One region of the Streptomyces sp. NPDC048659 genome, then DNA from elsewhere that is predicted to be linked to it. Evidence: riboswitches for the same ligand, from Rfam matches in the RefSeq annotation. Region 1 holds a riboswitch; each other region holds the start of a gene.
The links. A riboswitch is a leader RNA that binds a small molecule or an ion and turns the genes downstream of it on or off. The one in region 1 is predicted to bind cobalamin.
Positions count from the first base shown of each region.

Region 1 (3,466 bases):
TCGGCGGACGCCTCGTACGCGGCCAGCATGATCCGCTCGGCGATCCGGGTGGACAGCGCGCGGGCCTCGGGCGAGTCGAAGGGCATCCGCAGCTTGAAGAAGACGTCCTGGAGGCCCATCGCGCCCAGGCCCACCGGGCGCCAGCGGGCGTTGGAGCGGCCCGCCTGCTCGGTCGGGTAGAAGTTGATGTCGACGACCCGGTCGAGGAACGTGACCGCGGTGCGCACGGTCTCGTCGAGGCGCTCCCAGTCGATGCCGCCGCCGGCCACGAAGGCGCCCAGGTTGACCGAGCCGAGGTTGCAGACGGCCGTCTCGCCGTCGTCGGTGACCTCGATGATCTCGGTGCAGAGGTTCGAGGAGTGGACGACGGAGCCGGGCTCGGCGGTCTGGTTCGCGGTGCGGTTGGAGGCGTCCTTGAAGGTCATCCAGCCGTTGCCGGTCTGCGCGAGGGTGCGCATCATCCGGCCGTACAGGTCCCGGGCCGGCATCGTCTTCTTGGCCAGGCCCGCCGCCTCGGCCTCGCGGTACGCCGCGTCGAACTCCTCGCCGTACAGGTCGACCAGCTCGGGCACGTCGGCGGGGGAGAACAGCGACCAGGGGGCGTCCGCGTTGACCCGGCGCATGAACTCGTCCGGGATCCAGTGCGCCAGGTTCAGGTTGTGGGTGCGGCGGGCGTCCTCGCCGGTGTTGTCGCGGAGCTCCAGGAACTCCTCGATGTCCGCGTGCCAGGTCTCCAGGTAGACGGCGGCGGCACCCTTGCGGCGCCCGCCCTGGTTGACGGCGGCGACGGAGGCGTCCAGCGTCTTCAGGAACGGCACGATGCCGTTGGAGTGCCCGTTGGTGCCGCGGATCAGCGAGCCGCGGGCGCGGATGCGGGAGTACGAGAGGCCGATGCCGCCCGCGTGCTTCGACAGCCGCGCGACCTGGTGGTAGCGGTCGTAGATGGAGTCCAGCTCGTCCTGCGGGGAGTCCAGCAGGTAGCAGGAGGACATCTGCGGGTGGCGGGTGCCGGAGTTGAAGAGGGTGGGGGAGGAGGGCAGGTAGTCGAGCCGGCTCATCAGCCCGTACAGCGCCGCCACCTCGTCCACGGCGCGGTCGCTGTCGTCCTCGGCGAGGCCGCTCGCCACGCGCAGCATGAAGTGCTGCGGGGTCTCGATGACCTGGCGGGTGATCGGGTGGCGCAGCAGGTAGCGGGAGTACAGGGTGCGCAGGCCGAAGTAGCCGAAGCGGTCGTCGCCCGCCGGGTCGATCAGGGCGTCGAGGTAGCCGGCGTGCGCGGCGACGAACGCGGCCGTGCGGTCGGCGATCAGGCCCTCGCGGTGCCCGACGGCGACGGAGGCCGAGAAGGCGACGGCGCCCTGGCCCGCGGCCTCGTCGGCGATGGTGAGGGTGAGCAGCCGGGCGGCGAGCCGGGAGTACGCCGGGTCCTCGGCGATCAGTCCGGCGGCGGCCTCGGTGGCCAGTTCGCGCAGCTCCGCCTCGTCCGAGGAGGCGCTGCGGCCGCGCAGGGCGGCGGCGGCGACCTTGCCGGGGTCGGTGTCCGGGAGGTCGGCGGTGAGATCGGTCAGGGTCCGCAGCAGCACGGTGCCGGGGCCGTCGGTCTCGATCGCTGCGGCCGGATCGGCGGGCGCGATGGTCACGTGGGGGCTCTCCCTCGCTCGGCTCGGTGCCAGGGCGGGGGGCGGGAACGGGACGGCCGTACGCACGGCTGCGCCGCGTCCACCGGCCCACTCCGCGAGGCCCGGACGTCTGTCGGCACCCGGAACGGACGGACCGGGTGCGCTGTCGGCAGGTCCTCGGACTCACCTTGGCGCGAACGCGCACAAAACACACCGTTGCGGGACAGTTCCGGATTTCCACCGGATTCCCCTGCGGCGACAGCGAGGACGAGCATACATGTGGGGGGCACCGCTCGCGGCACCCCCCACATGTTGTGTCGGCCTGGAGCCTGTCCGGCGGCGGTCAGAGCTCCAGAACGTAGGTGAACAGGGTGAAGTCCAGGCCCGGAACCGGCTTCCAGTCGCGTTCGGGGGAGCGGACGAAGCCCAGTCGCTCATAGATCCGGTGGGCGGTGGTCATGCTCCGCTGGGTGGACAGCACGATCCGGGCGCACCCCTCGGCGGCCCGCGCCCGGTCCACGCAGGCCCGCACGAGGGCCTCCCCGACGCCCCGGCCGCGCGCCGCGTGCGCGACGGCCAGCATCCGGAACTCGGCCTCGCCGGGGCCCGCGATGTCGGCCCACTCCTCGCCGCCGAGCGCGAAGGTCACGCCGCCGAGGACGGCCCCGGCCGCGTCGGCCGCCGCGTCGACGGCCACCAGCACCTCGGCCTCGGCGTCCCGCCGGGCGGTGTCCCGCAGCCGGTGCAGATAGTCGTCGTCCTCGCCGAACGTGAGGAAGCCGTCGTCGAGGTAGGCCCGCGCGGTGACCTCGCCGAGCGCCTCGTACTCCTCGGGCCGTACCGCCCTGATCGTGAAGTCCATGCCAGGGAGTCTGCCCCGGGGCGCGGCTCCGGCCGCCGCCGGGACCCCCGGCACGGCTCCGACCGCCTCGGGGACCCCCGGGCACGGCTCCGCCCGCCGCCGGGTGTCCCGGGGCGGGCGGAGCGCGGGGCGCGCGGGGCGGTCGGCGGGGCTCAGTGCCCGGCGGTGCCGACCTTCGGGAGCTCGGTGGCGACGCCCTTGTCGCCGGCGTCCGCCGTGTAGTCGCCGGGCGCGGTCTCGTCGACGCCGTCGGGCGCCTTGAGCGCCTTCAGGACGAAGGTGAGGACCACGGTGACGACCAGGTTGAGCACGAAGGCGGTGAGGCCGATGTAGCCGATCTCGCCGATGCCGGGGATCGCGGCCGAGGAGCCGCCGAAGTGCGCCTGCTTGGGCGTGCTCACGTTGTACGCGGCGATCGTGCCGTAGACCATGCCGACAGCCCAGCCGGCGAGCAGCGCCCAGCGGTGGAACCAGCGGGTGAACAGGCCGCCGACGAGGGCGGGGAAGGTCTGCAGGATCCAGATGCCGCCGAGGAGCTGGAAGTTGATGGCGACGGTCTTGTCCATGGTGAGGACGAAGACCAGCGCGCCGACCTTCACCAGCAGCGAGACCAGCTTGGAGATCTTGGTCTCCTGCTCGGGGGTCGCGTCCGGCTTGAGGAAGTCCTTGTAGATGTTCCGGGTGAACAGGTTGGCCGCGGCGATCGACATGATCGCGGCCGGGACCAGGGCGCCGATGCCGATGGCCGCGAAGGCCACCCCGGCGAACCAGGCCGGGAACATGTCCTCGAAGAGCTGCGGGATGGCGAGCTGCCCGTTGCTGACCTTGACCCCGGCGGCGATGGCCATGAAGCCGAGCAGCGCGAGCAGGCCCAGCATCAGCGAGTACAGCGGCAGGATCGTGGTGTTGCGGCGGATCACCTCGCGGCTCCGGGACGACAGGGTCGCCGTGATGGAGTGCGGGTACATGAAGAGCGCCAGCGCCG
Region 1 covers NZ_JBEZHM010000037.1:25,730-29,195, forward strand. The annotation lists gene AB0C99_RS25490 (ribonucleoside-diphosphate reductase subunit alpha) at 1-1,640, opposite strand, end outside; cobalamin riboswitch at 1,770-1,911, opposite strand; gene AB0C99_RS25495 (GNAT family N-acetyltransferase) at 1,963-2,481, opposite strand; gene mctP (monocarboxylate uptake permease MctP) at 2,634-3,466, opposite strand, start outside.

Region 2 (3,466 bases), on a different contig from region 1:
GTAGCCGGTGAGCTGCTCGGCGAAGTACTGGACCATGTCGTTGCGTTCGGGCTCGCCGTGCACGAGGACGTCGATGCCGGTCTTCTCCTGGTACGAGACGACCTCGCGGATCTCGTCCTTGATCCGCTCCTCGTATCCGGCCGTGTCGATGCGGCCGGCCCGGAGGTCGGCGCGGGCGACGCGGAGCTCGTCGGTCTGCGGGAAGGAGCCGATCGTGGTGGTCGGGAGCACCGGCAGGCCGAGGTGGGCGCGCTGGGCGGCGGTGCGCTCGGTGTAGGGCTGGGAGCGGCGGCCGTCCGCGTCGGTGATCGCGGCGGTGCGGGCGCGGACGGCGGGGTCGCGGGTGAGGGCGGAGTCGGCGCGGGAGGCCAGGTCGGCCCGGTTGGCGGCGAGTTCGGTGGCGATCGCGTCGGTGCCGTGGGCGAGGCCGTGGGCGAGGGTGACGACCTCGGTGGTCTTCTGGCGGGCGAAGGCGAGCCAGCGCCGGACCTCGGGGTCGAGGTCGGCTTCGGCGTCCGCGTCGAGAGGGACGTGGAGCAGGGAGCAGGAGGTGGCCACGTCGACGCGGTCGGCGAGGCCGAGCAGGGTGGCGAGGGTGGCGAGGGACTTCTGGTGGTCGTTGATCCAGATGTTGCGGCCGTTGACGACGCCGGCGACGAGCCGCTTGCCGGGTAGTCCGCCGACGGTGGCGAGGTCGTCGAGGTTGGCGGCGGCGCGCTCGGTGAAGTCGAGGGCGAGACCGTCCACGGGGGCGGCGGCGAGTACGTGGAGGGCGTCGCCGAGGCGGTCGAAGTAGGAGGCGACGAGCAGCTTGGGCCGGTCGCCTGCCGCCCCGAGGTCGCGGTAGACGCGGGCGGCGGCGTTCAGCTCGGCGGGAGTGCGGTCCTGGACGAGTGCGGGCTCGTCCAACTGCACCCATTCCGCGCCGGCGGCCCGCAGGTCGGCGAGGACTTCGGCGTAGACGGGGAGGAGCCGGTCGAGAAGGGTGAGCGGGTCGAAGTCGGCGGCGACGCCGGGTGCGGGCTTGGCGAGCAGGAGGTAGGTGAGGGGGCCGACGAGGACCGGGCGGGCGGTCAGGCCGAGCGCGAGGGCTTCCGTCAGTTCGGCGACCTGCTTGGTGGAGTCGGCGGTGAAGACGGTGTCGGGGCCGAGTTCGGGGACGAGGTAGTGGTAGTTGGTGTCGAACCACTTGGTCATCTCCAGCGGCGCGATGTCCTGGGTGCCGCGGGCCATGGCGAAGTAGCCTTCGAGCGGGTCGGCGTCGACGGCGGCGCGGTGGCGGGCGGGGATGGCGCCGACCATGAGGCTGGTGTCGAGGACGTGGTCGTAGTACGAGAAGTCGCCGGTCGGCACTTCGTGGACGCCGGCGTCGGCCAGCTGGTGCCAGTTCGACCGGCGGAGGTCGGCGGCGGTGGCGCGGAGGGCGTCGGCGGTGACGCGGCCCTTCCAGTAGCCCTCGATGGCCTTCTTCAGTTCGCGGTTCTGCCCCTGGCGGGGGTAGCCGTACACGGTCGCTCGTACCGCAGCGGCGGTGGACTCGGTGGTCACGGAACTCTCCTTCGCGAGATGTGCCCGGATGGACGGCCCGATGAGGGGACGTGGGCGCGAAGGAGAAGGCGGAGCACGCTGACCGGAGCGCGGAGGGAGCCCGCGACGGGCCGTACGTCGTCCACGCCGACCCGCCCACGAGGTCATCGGTGAAACCGTGCGCGGAATACGTCCTCGCACGGGCAACGGGCAGGTCTTCGGACTCGCGGGCACGCTCTCCGGCATGACCGGAGGGCACCTACTGGCCGTCGCTTCCCAGGACCGTTGTCCGGTCCCAGTGCGTATGACGGCGGTCGTTCCCACTCACCGCTGCGGGGCAGTCCCGGATTCCCACCGGGTTCCCTCTTACGACGCATCCCGCCTGGCGGACGGGGCGAACCAGCTGCGCGGGCCAGACTAGGGCGTGCCGCGCCCCGATGGCGAGAAATATCAAGATCCGGACGCGAGAACGGCGAAGATCAGCCGGTGGCGAGGAAGTCGATCTCACGGCGTCACGGCGTCACGGCGTCACGGCGTCACGGCGTCACGGCGTCGCGGCCTACGAGCGCCGGGCGAGCAGATGAGTCTCAAGGAAGCCCCGCTCGGAGGCGGGGTCGTGGAGGAGCCGGGTCGTGGTGGTGAGTCCGGCCTGGGCCAGTAGGTCGGTGAAGGGCGCGGCGGGCCAGCTGTAGGCGGGTGCCACCTTGTGGTCGAAACGGATCGGCTCGGGCCCCTCGGTGCCGAAGAGGGACACCAGGATCAGGCCACCCGGCGCGAGGACGCGGGCCTGCTCGGCGAGCAGCGCGGGCAGTTCCCCGGGCGGTGTGTGGATCATCGAGTAGTGGGCCAGGATCCCGCCGAGCACGCCGTCCTCCAGCGGCAGGGCCTCCATGCGGGCCTGCTCGAACCGCAGCGCCGGCTGGGCCCGCCGGGCGTGGTCGACCATGGCGGGGGAGAGGTCGAACCCGATGGCGTCCAGCCCCTGTTCGCACAGCATGGCCGTGAGGTGCCCGGGCCCGCAGCCGACGTCGGCGACCCGCAGGTTCCCCGTGTCCCGTACGAGCTCGGCGAAGGTGCCGACCATGCTCCGCGCGAACGGCCGCGTCTCCAGCCGGTCGGCGAACAACGACGCGTAGAGCTCGACGACTTGGTCGTAGGCGGCCCGGGTCACCTCTTGATGCTTCGACACGCCCCGAAACGTAGCACCGCTGCGGGCGGCTGCCTCTGGGGACGGGTGGGGACGAGTGGGGGAGGGGGGCTGGACTGCCGGGCGGGACAGGCGTGGTGCATGATGACGCCAGGAGGGGATTTGAATGCGTTCAGAAAGATCAATCATCATGGTGGACCACCCCCTGGAGACGCCTGCTCAGGGGACGGTACGCATCCGGGACCGTTTCGGGTCCGTAGTCGTGGCCTGCACCTCGGTCCTGTCCGTCGAGGCGGTGATCGCGGTCATCGCGGTGTACGTGTGGGAGCTGACCAAGGAGACGCCGCCGCTCCCCTACAACGGCCTCGCCGTATTCGTGATGGTGGTCGCGCTTCCGTTCGTGGCGGCGGCGGGTGCGGCCCTGGCCGCGCTGCTGTCGATCTGCGTGCTGATGCCGATGCTCGCCGTTGCCGCCCGGCTGGGCCGAGCCGTGTCCGGCCGCGAGGCGTGGTGGTGGGTTCCGGCGGCCGCGGGAGGCGTGGCGGCCCTGCCCGCGGGCGCGGAGGCGCTGACGGGCGAGACCGGCCTTCTGGGGTGCGTCGCCGGATGGCTCGTGGCGACGGTGGCGCTCGCCGTACCGGCCCTGACCGCCCGCAGGCTGCTCCTGCCGGAGCGCCCGCGGCTCTCCGGGGGAGCGATGTTCGGGTACATCGCGCTGTGGGGGACGCTCGCCGCCGTCACCGCCTTCACGCTGGCGGGCATCGCCGTCTTCGCGGGGGTCGGCTACGAGGC
Region 2 covers NZ_JBEZHM010000013.1:53,659-57,124, reverse strand. The annotation lists gene metE (5-methyltetrahydropteroyltriglutamate--homocysteine S-methyltransferase) at 1-1,548, opposite strand, end outside; cobalamin riboswitch at 1,719-1,946, opposite strand; gene AB0C99_RS12995 (class I SAM-dependent methyltransferase) at 2,087-2,716, opposite strand; gene AB0C99_RS12990 (hypothetical protein) at 2,865-3,466, shown strand, end outside.
Region 2: linked by a shared signal. The riboswitch ahead of metE (5-methyltetrahydropteroyltriglutamate--homocysteine S-methyltransferase) and the one ahead of AB0C99_RS25490 (ribonucleoside-diphosphate reductase subunit alpha) in region 1 are both predicted to bind cobalamin.

Region 3 (3,466 bases), on a different contig from region 1:
TGCAGCTGGAGCTCGCGGACGCGCTGCTGGAGGTCGGCGAGGCGGAGAAGGCGCGGGAGGCGACCGGCCGGGCGCAGAGCCTGGTCCGGGAGAGCCTGAAGCAGGCCCAGTGGACGGTCCGCGCGCTGCGCGAGGAGGCCCTGCCCCTGTTGGAGAGCCTCGCCGCCATGCTCGAATCGTCCGGTCACCACGACGCCCTCACGGTGACCGGTACCGTGCGCGAGCTGCCCACGCGGACCGCGCACGACCTCCTGCGGATCGCGCAGGAGGCGCTGACCAACGCGACGCGCCACGCGCCCGGGGGCGTGGTGCGGGTGACCATGGCGTACGAGGAGAAGGCGACCGTCTTGAGCATCGTGAACGGGCCGGGGACCCTGCCCGTCTCCCCGGGTACGGGGAGCGGGATGGGGCTGATCGGGATCCGCGAGCGTGTGGCCCTGCTGAACGGGACGGTCACCGCCGGTCCCGTCACGGGCGGGCCCGAGACAGCCGGGCCCGAGCGCGGCGGCTGGAAGGTCGAAGTGGTGATTCCGGCATGAGCGAGACCTCGGAGCCCGCCCTCCCGCCGCCCTCCTCCGGCCCCTCCAGCCCCTCCAGCCCTTCCCGCCCCTCCGGCCCCATCAGGGTCGTCATCGCCGACGACCAGGCCGCCGTGCGCGAGCCGCTCGCCATGGTGCTCGCGCTCGCCGGGGACATCGGCGTGGTCGCGACCGCCGCGAACGGGCGCGAGGTGCTGGACGCCGTCGCCGCCGAACCCGTCGACGTCGTGCTTATGGACCTGCGGATGCCCGTGATGGACGGCACCGAGGCGACCCGGCTGCTGAGCGAGGCCCATCCGGAGGTGGCCGTCGTGGTCCTGACGACCTTCGCCGACGACGAGTCGATCATGGCAGCGCTGTCGGCGGGCGCCCGCGGCTATCTGACGAAGAACGCGGGCCGCGAGGACATCGCCCGCGCGATCCGCGCCGCCGCGGCCGGGCAGTCGGTGATGGACCAGGAGGTACGGGACCGGCTGCTGGCCGCCGTGATGGCGACGCCCCGCGCGGAGGCCCGGCCCGGAGCGGACTCCGGGACTGGTTCCGGTGTGGACTCCGAGGCGGGCTCCAAGGCCGCCTCGGCCCCGGGTGACGACCTGCCCGAGGACCTGACCCCTCGGGAGCGCGAAGTGCTGGGTCTGATCGGGCAGGGGCTCCCGAACCGGGCGATCGCCGAGCGGCTGTTCATCAGCGAGGCCACGGTCAAGACGCACATCAACAACCTGTTCGCCAAGGCCCGGATCCGGGACCGCGCCGACGCCGTGCGGCGGGCCATCGCCGCCGGTCTGGCCTGAGCGGGGGCCTCAGCTCGTCCGGGCGGCGCGGCGCAGCCGGGCGCGCGCCGGGTCCTGGGCGGGGCGGTGCGGCGGGGGCGGCTGGTCCTGCGGGGCGCGGCGGACGAAGAGGGTGACGGAGACGCCCTCGGTGAAGCCGTTGCGCCGCATCATCGCGGCGGATGCCTCGTTGCTGCTCTCCACGTCGGTGATGATCCGCGAGGCGCCCGCCGCGAAGAGGGCGTCGCAGCAGTGCTCGACGAGCGCGCTGGCGACGCCGCGGCCTCGGGCCCGCTCCTCCAGGGCGATCCATTCGAGGTAGCCCCAGTCCTCGCGTTCGTCGTACGAGAGGGAGCCGAGGACGAAGCCGAGCAGGCCCTCCTCGTCCCGGGCGACCCAGCAGGCGTCGGGCTGGGCGTCCCAGTGCGCGGCCACGGAGGACAGCGACCAGGAGGTGTAGGGCATCGACTTGACGTCGTAGACCCGGTGGCCGAGGTCGAGCACGGCGTGCAGGTGGACGAGCTCCAACGGGACGATCTCGACTGCGCTTTCGTTCATATCGGCGATCATGCCAGGGATCACCCGGATCATCCCGGCATGGAGGTATGGCGGCATCTCACACTGTCCGGGCGAAATGCCCGACTCCCTGGATCAAGATCGCCCTGTGGTAATTTGCCCGAGCCAGTCGCACCCCTGTACGTATCCGGCAGCCGGCCGATACGCATGGGGGCAGGGAATCCGGTGGGAATCCGGAGCTGACGCGCAGCGGTGAGGGTGACGGGCGGAACATCGGCCACTGGGTCCCGAGGGGCCCGGGAAGGCGTTCCGTCCGGGTGACCCCGAGTCCGAAGACCTGCTGGCGGCCCCGGCGGCGGCGTACGGCCGCGTCCGGGGAGCTCCGTACGACAGGCTCCGCGCCCGAGCCGTGACGCCAGAGGACCCCCACGTGCCCCTGCCCCGCCTTCTCCGCGTTTCCCGCGCGCCGCGCGTTCCCCGTGTTTCCCGCGTGCCCCGCGCGCCCCACATCCCCCGTTCCGCCGCGCTGCTCGCCGTCGGCGCCTTCACCGGCGCCGCACTCGTCACCGGCTGCGGCCCCGGCGCTCCGGCCGCCGCGCCCGGCGCGAAGGCCACGGACGCGGCGCGCGCCGTCGTGCTCGACAACTGCGGCCTGCGCGTCGAGGTCGAGCGCCCGCCCCGCCGTGCCGTCGCCCTGGACCAGGGTTCGGCCGAGATCCTGCTCTCGCTCGGTCTCGCCGACCGCATGGTGGGCACCGCCACGTGGACGGACCCGGTCCTGAAGGGGCTGGAGGACGAGAACGCGAAGGTGCCACGGCTGGCGGACCGCTACCCGTCGTTCGAGAAGGTCCTGGCCGCCGAGCCCGACTTCGTCAGCGCCTCCTTCCTCTACACCCTCGGCAAGGGCGGGGTGGCGCCCCGGGAGCGCTTCGCCGGGCTCGGCGTGCCGACGTACCTCTCCCCCACCGACTGCGTGGACAAGGACAACAGCGGCGACGGCGACGGGATACGCACCCGGCCGCTGACCATGGACACGGTGTACGGCGAGATCCGCGACCTGGCCCGGGTGTTCGGGGTCCCGGAGCGCGGCGAGAAGCTGGTGGGCGAGCTCCGCACCCGGGTCGCGAAGGCCACCGCCGGGCCGGGCTTCGGGGACGCCTCGGTGCTGTACTGGTTCTCCGACGCGCGGGGCCCGTACATGGCCGGGTGCTGCGGCGCGCCCGGCGTCGTCAGCGGGACGCTCGGCGTGCGGAACGTCTTCGACGACACCAAGGAGGAGTGGCCGCAGATCAACTGGGAGACCGTCGCCGAACGCGACCCCGACGTGCTGGTGATCGCCGACCTGACCCGCAGGGCGCAGTCGGCCGAGAGCGCCGCGAAGAAGATCGAGTTCCTGGAGTCCCACCCGGTCACGCGGAACATGACGGCGGTGCGGAAGAAGCGGTACGTGGTCCTCAGCGGGCAGGCGATGAACCCGACCATCCGCACCGTCGAGGGCATCGAGAAGCTGGCCGCCGCCCTGCGCGCGTACGGGCTCGCCAAGTGAACCGGCCGGTTGCGTCACCCCTGTTGGTGCCCGCGGCCACGGCGGCCGGCGGCGTGCTGCTGCTCGTGTCCCTCGCGCTCGCCGTGACGATCGGC
Region 3 covers NZ_JBEZHM010000013.1:143,365-146,830, forward strand. The annotation lists gene AB0C99_RS13425 (histidine kinase) at 1-539, shown strand, start outside; gene AB0C99_RS13430 (response regulator transcription factor) at 536-1,330, shown strand; gene AB0C99_RS13435 (GNAT family N-acetyltransferase) at 1,340-1,867, opposite strand; cobalamin riboswitch at 2,041-2,164, shown strand; gene AB0C99_RS13440 (ABC transporter substrate-binding protein) at 2,316-3,371, shown strand; gene AB0C99_RS13445 (iron chelate uptake ABC transporter family permease subunit) at 3,398-3,466, shown strand, end outside.
Region 3: linked by a shared signal. The riboswitch ahead of AB0C99_RS13440 (ABC transporter substrate-binding protein) and the one ahead of AB0C99_RS25490 (ribonucleoside-diphosphate reductase subunit alpha) in region 1 are both predicted to bind cobalamin.

Region 4 (3,466 bases), on a different contig from region 1:
GCCGGTCGACGAAGCGGACGACCACACCCGGCTCGGCGGCCAGCGCGTCCACGTCGGTGAAGTTCGACATCAGCGGGACGGCGCAGACGGCGACCCGCAGCACGTCGGCGCCGACCGGCGGGGCCACCACCGACTCGCGGACCGTGCCGCGCAGCGAGACCCGCAGGCCGTCCTCCTCGTCGATGCCGAGGCCGTGCGCGTACGGCAGGACGCCGAAGGTGCGGCGCCCGGTGAGGCCGTGGAGCATGTCCAGGCCGGGCTCCAGGAGCGTCACGTCGCCGCGGAACTTGTTCACCAGGTACCCGGCGACGAGCTCCTGGTCCTCGGGCGCGAGCAGCGCGGTGGTGCCGAAGAACTGGGCGAAGACGCCGCCCCGGTCGATGTCGCCGACGACCACGACGGGCAGCCGGGCGGCCCGCGCTATGCCCATGTTGACGATGTCGGTGCGCCGCAGGTTGATCTCGGCCGGGCTGCCCGCCCCCTCGCAGATCACGGCGTCGTACGTGCCCCGGAGCTCCTCCAGGCACGCCAGCACCGGCTCGAAGAGGGTGCCCTGCCGTCCGCCGTGGTAGCCGCGGGCGCTCATCTCGCCGACCGGCTTCCCCATCAGGACGACCTGGCTGGAGCGGTCGGAGCCCGGCTTGAGCAGCACCGGGTTCATCAGCGCGGTCGGCTCGACGCGCGCGGCCTGCGCCTGCATGGCCTGGGCGCGCCCGATCTCGGCGCCCTCCCGGGTCACGAAGGAGTTGAGGGACATGTTCTGTCCCTTGAACGGCGCCACCTTGACGCCCTGCCGGACCAGCCAGCGGCAGATGCCGGCCGTGACGACGCTCTTGCCCGCGTCGGACGTGGTCCCGGCGACGAGCAGCCCCCCGCCCCTCATGCGTTCCTCCGCTTCAGCGTGCTCGCGATCAGCCGGCCGCCCACGCAGGCGGCCAGGGTCAGTCCGGTGATCCGGCGGGACAGCCGCACCGCCCGGTCGATGTCGGCGACCTCGACGGGACGGCCCGCCCCGTTGAGGACGGGCCGGTGCTCGACCCGTCCGCCGTACGCCAGGGTGCCGCCGAGCCGTACGCCGAGGGCCCCGGCGAAGGACGCCTCGACGGGTCCGGCGTTGGGGCTGGGGTGCTTCGCCGCGTCCGCCCGCCAGGCGCGGGCCGCCCCGCGCGGGTTCCCGCCCGCGACGGTGGCGAGCGCGGCGGTGAGCCGGGCGCCGGGCCAGCCGGCCAGGTCGTCCAGGCGGGCCGAGGCCCAGCCGAAGCGGCGGTACCTCGGCGACTTGTGGCCGACCATCGCGTCCAGGGTGTTCACCGCGCGGAAGCCGAGCAGCCCCGGCACGCCGGCGACGGCGCCCCAGAAGAGCGCGCCGACCACGGCGTCGGAGGTGTTCTCGGCGACGGACTCGACGACCGCGCGGGCCATCGCGGGGCCGTCCAGGGAGTGCGGGTCGCGTCCGCACAGGTGCGGCAGGCGCTCCCGGGCGACCTCCAGGTCCCCGGCGGCGAGCGCCCCGCCGATCGCGCGGGCCTCGCGGCCCAGCGTCGTACCGCCGACCACGGCCCACACGGAGGCGGCGGTCAGGGCGACGGTGGCGGCGCGGCTGCCCCGTGCCGTACGGGCGGCCAGCGCGCCGAGGGCGACGGTGGAGCCGGCGCAGACGGCGGTGTGCAGGGCGCCCCAGCCGCGGTGGTCGCGCCACAGGCGCCGTTCGACCGCGCCGGCGGCCCGGCCGAAGGCGGCGACGGGGTGGCCGCGGCGGGGGTCGCCCGCGAGCCGGTCGACGGCGAGGCCGGCGGCCGCTCCGTACGCGAAGACACCGGTGGCGCTGTCGGTGCCGGGAAGGCTGAGGCCGCGGCCGGGCATGGCGCTCTGTCCTCACTCAGGGTCCGCGCCCTGGATCGACGTGACCGGCGGCGAGAGTTCCTGGCTCCCGGCCCCTGGGGGCCGGTCACAGTGGCGGGACCGCGCCGGATTCGCACCGGACTTCCTCTACTGCCGCCGTAATGGCCCCGGCAGTCCACCACGCTGTGCGAACAGCCGTCAACTCACCCTTGACCTGCGTCGGGTCACTGTGCGGAGCGCCACAGACACGAGGACCGGGCGGCCCGCACCACGAGGTGCGGACCGCCCGGCCGGGTGTGCGCGGTGCGTCAGGCGACGATCAGGTAGATGCCGTAGGAGACGGCGGCCAGGCACAGCGCGAAGCAGGCGTAGGCGCCGGTGACGGCCAGGGTGGCGGAGCCGCCGTTCTCGGCGGCCTCCTCCTGCTTGGAGAGGCCCATGACACCGAGGGTGAAGAGGCCCACCAGGGCGACGGTCGCCACGAGGCTGACTCCGAAGACGGAGCCGAGGGCTGCCCAGTCGATCTTCATGCTTGGTTCCAGTTCCTTAGACCGCGGCGGCGGGGGCCGGGGGAGCGGCCGGGTCCGTGGGGCCCGGGGTGGGGATGGTGGTCTTCAGGTCCGCGTCCGCGACGGCGGCGACGGAGCCCGCGGCCGGCGGCGGGGTGACGGCCGCGATGGCGGTGGTGACCACGCCGGCGGGCTCGGCCGGGGCGCCCGGGTTGTCGAGGTCGTCGGCGGTGACGTTGGTGTGGTCGACCGGCTTGCGGCGGGAGAGCGCCCAGATCACGGCCGAGCCGGCGACGAGCAGGACCGCGACGGCGGCGATGCCCCAGGTGCCCTGCTTGGTGAGGAACTCGGCGGCGGCGCCGACCAGGCCCGCGGCGGGCAGGGTCAGACCCCAGGCGACGAACATCCGGGTGGCGGTCGACCAGCGGACGACTCCGCCCTTGCGGCCGAGGCCGGCGCCCATCACGGCACCCGAGCAGGACTGGGTGGTGGAGAGCGAGAAGCCCAGGTGCGAGGAGGCCAGGATGACGGTGGCCGCGCTGGTCTGGGCGGCGAAGCCCTGCTGCGGCTGGAGGTCGGTGAGGCCCTTGCCCATGGTGCGGATGATGCGCCAGCCGCCGAGGTAGGTGCCGAGCGCGATGGCGACACCGGCGGAGACGATGACCCACATGGGCGGGTTGGCGCCGGGGGCGAGGACGCCGCTGGTGACCAGGGCGAGGGTGATGATGCCCATCGTCTTCTGCGCGTCGTTGGTGCCGTGCGCGAGCGAGACGAGACCGGCGGAGGCGATCTGGCCGGCCCGGTAGCCCTTGGCGGTCGCCTTGGTCCCGGTGTTCGACTTCTTGCCGAGGCGGTACGTCAGGCGGGTCGCGACCATCGCGGCCAGACCGGCCACGATCGGGGCGGCGATGGCGGGGATGAGGACCTTGGTGACGATGGTCGGGCCGTTGACCGCGTCCCAGCCCGCCGACATCACGGCGGCGCCGATGAGGCCGCCGAAGAGGGCGTGGGAGGAGCTGGACGGCAGGCCCAGCAGCCAGGTCAGCAGGTTCCACAGGATGGCGCCGACGAGCGCCGCGAAGATCACTTCTGTGCGAATGCCCTCTTCGTTGATG
Region 4 covers NZ_JBEZHM010000026.1:61,206-64,671, reverse strand. The annotation lists gene AB0C99_RS20935 (cobyric acid synthase) at 1-883, opposite strand, end outside; gene AB0C99_RS20930 (cobalamin biosynthesis protein) at 880-1,863, opposite strand; cobalamin riboswitch at 1,898-2,029, opposite strand; gene AB0C99_RS20925 (hypothetical protein) at 2,151-2,372, opposite strand; gene AB0C99_RS20920 (inorganic phosphate transporter) at 2,389-3,466, opposite strand, start outside.
Region 4: linked by a shared signal. The riboswitch ahead of AB0C99_RS20930 (cobalamin biosynthesis protein) and the one ahead of AB0C99_RS25490 (ribonucleoside-diphosphate reductase subunit alpha) in region 1 are both predicted to bind cobalamin.